2 regions of the Glutamicibacter sp. NPDC087661 genome follow, and region 1 is predicted to be linked to the other one. Evidence: riboswitches for the same ligand, from Rfam matches in the RefSeq annotation. Region 1 holds a riboswitch; the other holds the start of a gene.
The links. A riboswitch is a leader RNA that binds a small molecule or an ion and turns the genes downstream of it on or off. The one in region 1 is predicted to bind S-adenosylmethionine.

Region 1 (3,205 bases):
GCCGACGCCCGACGGGCTTTGGCCGAGCCTACTTCCACGGTGCTGTCCATCGTTGAGAACGATCAACTCATGGCTACTGCGATGGTTGGCCATGATGGCCACCGAGGTTGGCTCTACTATGTTGCGGTGGATCCGTGCCGGCAGGGCAACGGCCTGGGAAGGGCGCTGGTGGATGCTGCTGTCCTGTGGCTGCGGGATCGCGGCGTGCCCAAGGTGCAGCTCATGGTCCGCGGGGAGAACTCTGCCGTCATCGATTTCTATGAACGACTGGGCTTCGAAGATCAGCACGTCGTGGTCCTGGGGAAGCGGCTGGACCGGCCTTAAGGAAAAGAAAGTAGGTGGGGACGCCATTGTCCCCGCCTACTTGCGATCTCTGCGGAACTGTTTACAGCACCACGGTTCCGGACTCGGTCTCAAAGGTAACCGACATGATGCCCGGAGTGCCATTCGGCGCTTCATATTGCATGGTGACAGCGCCCAAATTGACGTTCTGCGGCTGGCCCAGCCAATCCAGCACCCGTTCACGCGAGCCGGCGATGGAGATCTGGCTGATGGCGCCGGCAGGTTCCAGCGCCTTGGACGGATGCAGCTCCTCGGATCCTTCATCCCAGGAAATCAGGTACGGGCACTGCGGATCGGCGATCAGGCCCTTGATGCCAATCTGCTGCCAGGTCAGTTCGCGGCCATCAGGGAACTTCCGGTTGCCCGGCACCGACTTGCGGCCCAAGCGGTCCTCGGCACTGGATAGATCCTCCACCGAGACGCACCAGCCCATCCAGCCGCCGCCGAGCTCCGAACGGGCGCGAACCGCCTGTCCGAAGGGTGCCTTGTCGCTGGCCGGGTGGTTCAGGACTTCAACCACCTCCAGGTACTGGCCATGCTTGAGCGGGAAGATGACATTGCGTGTTCCGAATCGTGGATGCACGCCGCCCTTGACGAATTCCAGTCCAAGGGACTCGGAGATTCTTTCAGCGGTTGGCAACAGCCCGTCCGGGCCGCATGCATAACTTACGTGATCTAGCCTCATCATGTGCCCATCATGACAACATGTGATGCGAGTCTCTACTTAGGCACACCTAAGTTCCGTGATGCTATCGAATACTCTGCGATGAACCTGCAATATTCGCGAAATATGACCGATTGAGTCCAATCACCAGCCCTTGCGTTGCAAAGATCTTCGGTTTTCGGGCAAACTGGTACCAGGTCATGAGTCCCAGTAACAAGCCCCGGCTTACTGGGCGGCAACCCTCCAACCGCGGTGGGGTGCCCCGGGTGAAGACCTGGCCCTTGAACGCACAAGGCATCAAGGACAAGCGCGGGTTACCCCTGGAAGTCGTCACGATATGGTGCTTCCTGTCGGTGTCTTTTCAGTGGCGTACCCCCATAGTCATGAAACGCTATTTGGAGGAAACCATGAGCAATAACTGGTCATTTGAAACCCGTCAGATCCACTCCGGCCAGACCCCGGATCCGACGACCGGGGCACGGGCTCTCCCGATTTTCCAAACCACCTCTTTCGTCTTCCCCAGCGCCCAGAGCGCTGCTGCACGTTTCGCGCTGCAGGAACTGGAGCCGATCTACACCCGTATCGGCAACCCGACCACCGACGCGGTGGAAACCCGCATCGCTGACCTGGAGGGCGGCGTTGGAGCACTGCTGCTCTCCTCGGGACAGGCTGCCACCACTTTCGCCATCTTGAATTTGGCCGAAGCCGGCGACCACCTGGTGGCCAGCCCCAGCCTGTACGGCGGAACCCAGAACCTGCTCAAGCACACGCTCAAGCGCCTGGGCATCGAGGTCACCTTCGTTTCCGACCCGGACAACCTGGATGATTGGCGCGCCGCGGTGCGTCCGAACACCAAGGCCTTCTTCGGGGAAACCATCTCCAATCCGCGACAGGACGTCCTGGACATCGAGGGCATCTCGGCGATCGCCCACGAAGCTGGCGTGCCGCTGCTGGTGGACAACACCCTGGCCACCCCGTACTTGATCCGCCCGATCGAGTGGGGCGCGGATATCGTGATCCATTCAGCCACCAAGTTCCTCGGCGGACACGGCAGTGCCATTGCCGGTGTCATCGTGGACTCGGGCAACTTCGACTTCGCCAAGGACGCCGACCGCTTCCCGGGCTTCAACACCCCGGACGAGTCCTACAACGGCCTGGTCTTCGCCCGCGACCTGGGTGTCAACGGCATCCTGGGCGCCAATCTGGCCTACATCCTCAAGGCCCGCGTGCAGTTGCTGCGCGATTTGGGTTCCTCGGTTGCGCCGTTCAACGCGTTCTTGATCGCGCAGGGCCTGGAAACCTTGTCGCTGCGCATTGAGCGCCACGGCCAGAATGCCGTAGAAGTTGCCAATTGGCTCGAATCCCGCGAGGAAGTGCAGAAGGTCGCCTACGCAGGCCTGAAGTCCTCGCCTTGGCATGAGCGTGCGCAGAAGTACAGCGATCAGGGCGCCGGCTCGATCATCGCGTTCGAACTGGAGGGCGGTTCGGAAGCCGGCCAGGCCTTCGTGGACGCACTGGTATTGCACTCCAATGTCGCGAACATCGGCGACGTGCGCTCATTGGTCATCCACCCGGCCTCCACCACCCATGCCCAGCTCTCCGAAGCTGAGCAGGTTGCGGCCGGCGTGAGCCCGGGACTGGTGCGGCTGAGCGTCGGACTGGAGAATATCAAGGATATTCTGGCCGATCTGGAACTGGGCTTCCAAGCTGTTGCAGCCCTCGAGAACAAGGAACTGCAGGAAACCCTCTAGGCATGGCATCCATTGTGACTACTGAAGATACTCTGCGCGCCGAAGAGCTCGCTGGCGGGCAAGACGGCATTTTGCGCCGTAAGTCCGTGGGGGAGCACCACTTCGAATTCGGTGGATTCCTTCCGGACGTGGTGCTGGCCTATGAAACGTGGGGGACGCTAGCAGCTGATGGCTCCAACGCGGTGCTCGTGATGCATGCGCTCACCGGTGACGCCCACGTTGCGCAAGGCGATTCGCAAAGCGCCGGCTGGTGGGAAGAGCTCGTAGGCCCCGGCGCCACGGTTGACACCAATGAGTACTTTGTCGTGTCCATCAACATGGTGGGTGGTTGCAATGGTTCCACCGGCCCCTCGTCCTTGGGCGACCAGGGCCTGCCCTACGGTTCGAGCTTTCCCTTCGTCACCATCAAGGACTCGGTGCGCCTTGAAGCTCGGCTGGCCAAGCAACT
Region 2 (3,205 bases), on a different contig from region 1:
GTTCCGGCGATGGCCGAGTACTCGATCATCGAGATGGTGTTCAGCGTGATAGCCGAGGCCAGGGCCGGCAGCGCCTCGCGGATCTGGGTGGTGCCGATGATTTGCGCGGTCGAACCGCCGGTCACCAGCCCTACGGCCAGGTTGTGCCTGGGCAGGTCGTTCAGCGCGTTCTGCACCAGCCGGGCGAAGAACGGGATGCCGGCAATGGTCATGGGCACGGCGGCCGCCGCAATGCCGATGGTGGTGCCGGTGACCCATTTGGTGAAGGGGATGATCGCTGCCATCAGCACCAAGAACGGCAAGGAGCGTCCCATGTTGGCGATCCAGCTGAGCACCGCATGCAGGCGCGCCCGAGGGAAGAGCCCCTGCCGATCGGTGTTGTACAGCGCGATGCCCATCAGTCCTCCGAGGCTGATGACCAGGGCCATGACGATTCCGACCATGGCCCACGTCTGGCCGTAGGCCGGCAGCATCAACTCGGGCAATTGCTGCCACGGAGTGTCGGTGCCCACCGCTGCGCTTTCAAAGGGGATTCTCATGCGTTGGCCTCCACCAGTTCGTGGTTGTTGCGGGCAAGGCTGCTTGGGTCGGTTTGCAGGCCCCACCCGTCCAGCAACCGGATCAGGTACTCAGGGGCTGCGCCCCGCACGCCCAAGCGCACGCGGCCCAAGGTCCCCTCATGGTGCGCCTCGACGGCGCCGCCCAACAGGGCCACCGCGATCCCGTGTTCGATGCCCAGACGCGAGATCCAGCCGGGATCGACCCGGTCTTTGCGGTAGGCCACCGTCACTGCGTAGTCGAAGCCTGCCGGCAGGTCCTCGGCCCGCAGCGGCAGCAGCTTCGCCCCGGTCTCCGAACCCGGGGATGCCACCAGCTCATGCAGGGCTCCGTGCTCGGCAATGCGTCCACCGGCGAGCTGGGCGACCTCGTCAGCCACATGCCGCACCACATCCATCTCATGGGTGATCAGGATGATGGACAGTCCCAGGTCGCTGCGCAACGAATCCAGCAGCCCCAGCACCTGGTGGGTGGATTCGGGGTCCAGGCCCGAGGTGGCTTCGTCGGAGAGCAGCAGCCGCGGGCGCAGGGCCAGGGCCCGGGCGATGCCGACGCGCTGCCGTTGCCCGCCGGAAAGTTGCCCGGGATAGGCGTTCGCTTTTTCCAGCAGCCCTACCCGGTCCAGCAGCTGGGCCACCCGTTGCTGCATTTCATGGTGAACCACCCCGAGGTTCCGCAGCGGAAGGGCCACGTTCTCGGCGACGCTCAGCCGGCTCAGCAGGGCCGAGTTCTGGAAGATCGTGCCGATGGCGCGGCGTTCGGAGCGCAGGGCCTTGCCCGACAGCGCGCCGAGGTCCTTGCCGTCGACGAGGATCTGCCCGCTGCTGGGCTTCTCCAGCAGCGAGATGCAGTGGGACAAGGTCGATTTCCCGGCCCCGGAAGGGCCGACCACGGCCGTGATCGAGCCTTCGGGCACCGACAGGTCGATCCCCTTGAGCACCTCGATGCGCCCCTGCGCGGTGTCGTAGTGCTTATGCAGGTCCTTGATCTCGATCATGCTGCATGCTCCTGGGCGATGCGCTCCATAATTCTCCTTGGCTGTTGCACCGTGAGGCACTGCCCGGGGCCGAAGTTGCGCCGGCTCGCGGCTTGGCGTGGCCCGGTGGCAGCCACTGCTCCATCGGTCCTGGCGGTAGCACCGTCCCGCGATTCGGGTGGTTGCTGCGACGTCAACGAGCCAGGTCTCTCGGTCGCTCTGGATGGGTGGCGTTCAATATCTTGAACAACTTCAGTGTCGAGCACGGAATAATTTGTGACCAAGCGTGAAGTCAGCAAAACGTCATGAAACCCCGTGACGTGTTTCCGTGTCCTTGATTCGCGTCATTTTCCACGTCATATAGCATCTTGTGACTATTTACGACTGCAATTACGGCAAAACATTGACTTGGATGCCGTCCTTGCGATCGATTGCCGAGCTTTAAATTGCTAAGTCCGCGGCCAATGGCCACGGACTGCGCACATATGATTTGGGAGCGACGACGAACCCGTTCAGCATTAGTCGGACTAGTTGCTTTCCACCGCAACAGGTTCTTCCAGCTCGTCGTCGGCTTCCCAACGCCGGGACCGCCGGACTCCCAAGAGAATTGATGCCGCAATAACTGCGACCAGAAGCAGGATCCATCCGGCTGGGATGGACCAGAAAGTTGTCGAAGCTGTGCTGAACCCGGCCGGCAATGAGTCGATGTCTTCGGCGTTCACTCTAACTTCGACCTGCTGCCATAGCAGCGGCCAGAGTCCCGGCAGCTGCTGTTCGATTGCCACAATGGACCCGGGTAGCAGTTCATCGAGCTGGTATTCGGACGATGTGGATCCCCAGCCGAAGGGGCCAGATGCAGTGATCGTGTAGCTGCCCCGGGCCCGCAGATTCCCTTCGTTGGCCACGGTTGCGCCCACGATGGCATCAACCGGTTCGAACGGGTTCCACGCGATGGGCGCCTGGGCGCTGGCTGCCGACACGTTCAGCTTGACTGCTCCCTCGCCACCGACTCGGACAGCCAGCTGCGTGGCCAGTCGGCGGTCGACCACCACGGTTCCAGCCGAGGTATCGATATAGGACGAAACCATGCCACCCAGATAGTCCCCCGGCGCGGCGTCCGTTGGAATTTCGACAGTGAATTCGACCGAGGTTTTCTCCCCCGGTCCCAAGGCTACTTCAGCTTGGTCTACCTCGATCCACGCGCCCACGGTAGTAGCCAGGTCGGTTCGCTCGGAGAGTTCCAGCGACCCGTTGCTGGTGGTCGCACCGTCTGCGGGATAGACGGCCAGTGAAATTTCTTCGGTCCCGTAGTTGGTGATCTCGAAGGAATCCCGGGCCTGTTCCCCGGGCTCGAGATCGTAGGCGAAACTCGACCGGGTTTCTGTGCCGCCCGGGTTGGTGCCCCACGACAAGTCATCGCCATGAGCAGCCGGCGCCGTAAGGGCAGTGGCGATGGCTACCGCGAGCACACTGATCGTTGCACGGTGTCGCAAGTTCTTGCGGGTGGCGTATTGCTGGAACATCTTTTCCTCGGGAATGTGGTCGGCAGAAATGGTGGCGGCACGCACCACGGGGAACGCTGTGCGTGCCGCCGGTGAAGCTGGAACTCTACTTCTGGATGGCGGTGATCGTCAGAGTCGAGCTGTAGTTGCCGGCAGCGGCTTCAGCCGG

Region 2: another riboswitch for S-adenosylmethionine. It lies ahead of ACIOTN_RS09830 (methionine ABC transporter ATP-binding protein); the one in region 1 lies ahead of ACIOTN_RS13990 (bifunctional o-acetylhomoserine/o-acetylserine sulfhydrylase).

The regions. Positions count from the first base shown of each region.
Region 1 is NZ_JBIUWE010000005.1:116,932-120,136, forward strand. It holds gene ACIOTN_RS13980 (GNAT family acetyltransferase) at 1-324, shown strand, start outside; gene ACIOTN_RS13985 (VOC family protein) at 386-1,030, opposite strand; SAM riboswitch class IV at 1,203-1,322, shown strand; gene ACIOTN_RS13990 (bifunctional o-acetylhomoserine/o-acetylserine sulfhydrylase) at 1,414-2,757, shown strand; gene ACIOTN_RS13995 (homoserine O-acetyltransferase) at 2,760-3,205, shown strand, end outside.
Region 2 is NZ_JBIUWE010000003.1:114,297-117,501, reverse strand. It holds gene ACIOTN_RS09835 (methionine ABC transporter permease) at 1-539, opposite strand, end outside; gene ACIOTN_RS09830 (methionine ABC transporter ATP-binding protein) at 536-1,555, opposite strand; SAM riboswitch class I at 1,674-1,764, opposite strand; gene ACIOTN_RS09825 (WxL protein peptidoglycan domain-containing protein) at 2,062-3,105, opposite strand; gene ACIOTN_RS09820 (hypothetical protein) at 3,143-3,205, opposite strand, start outside.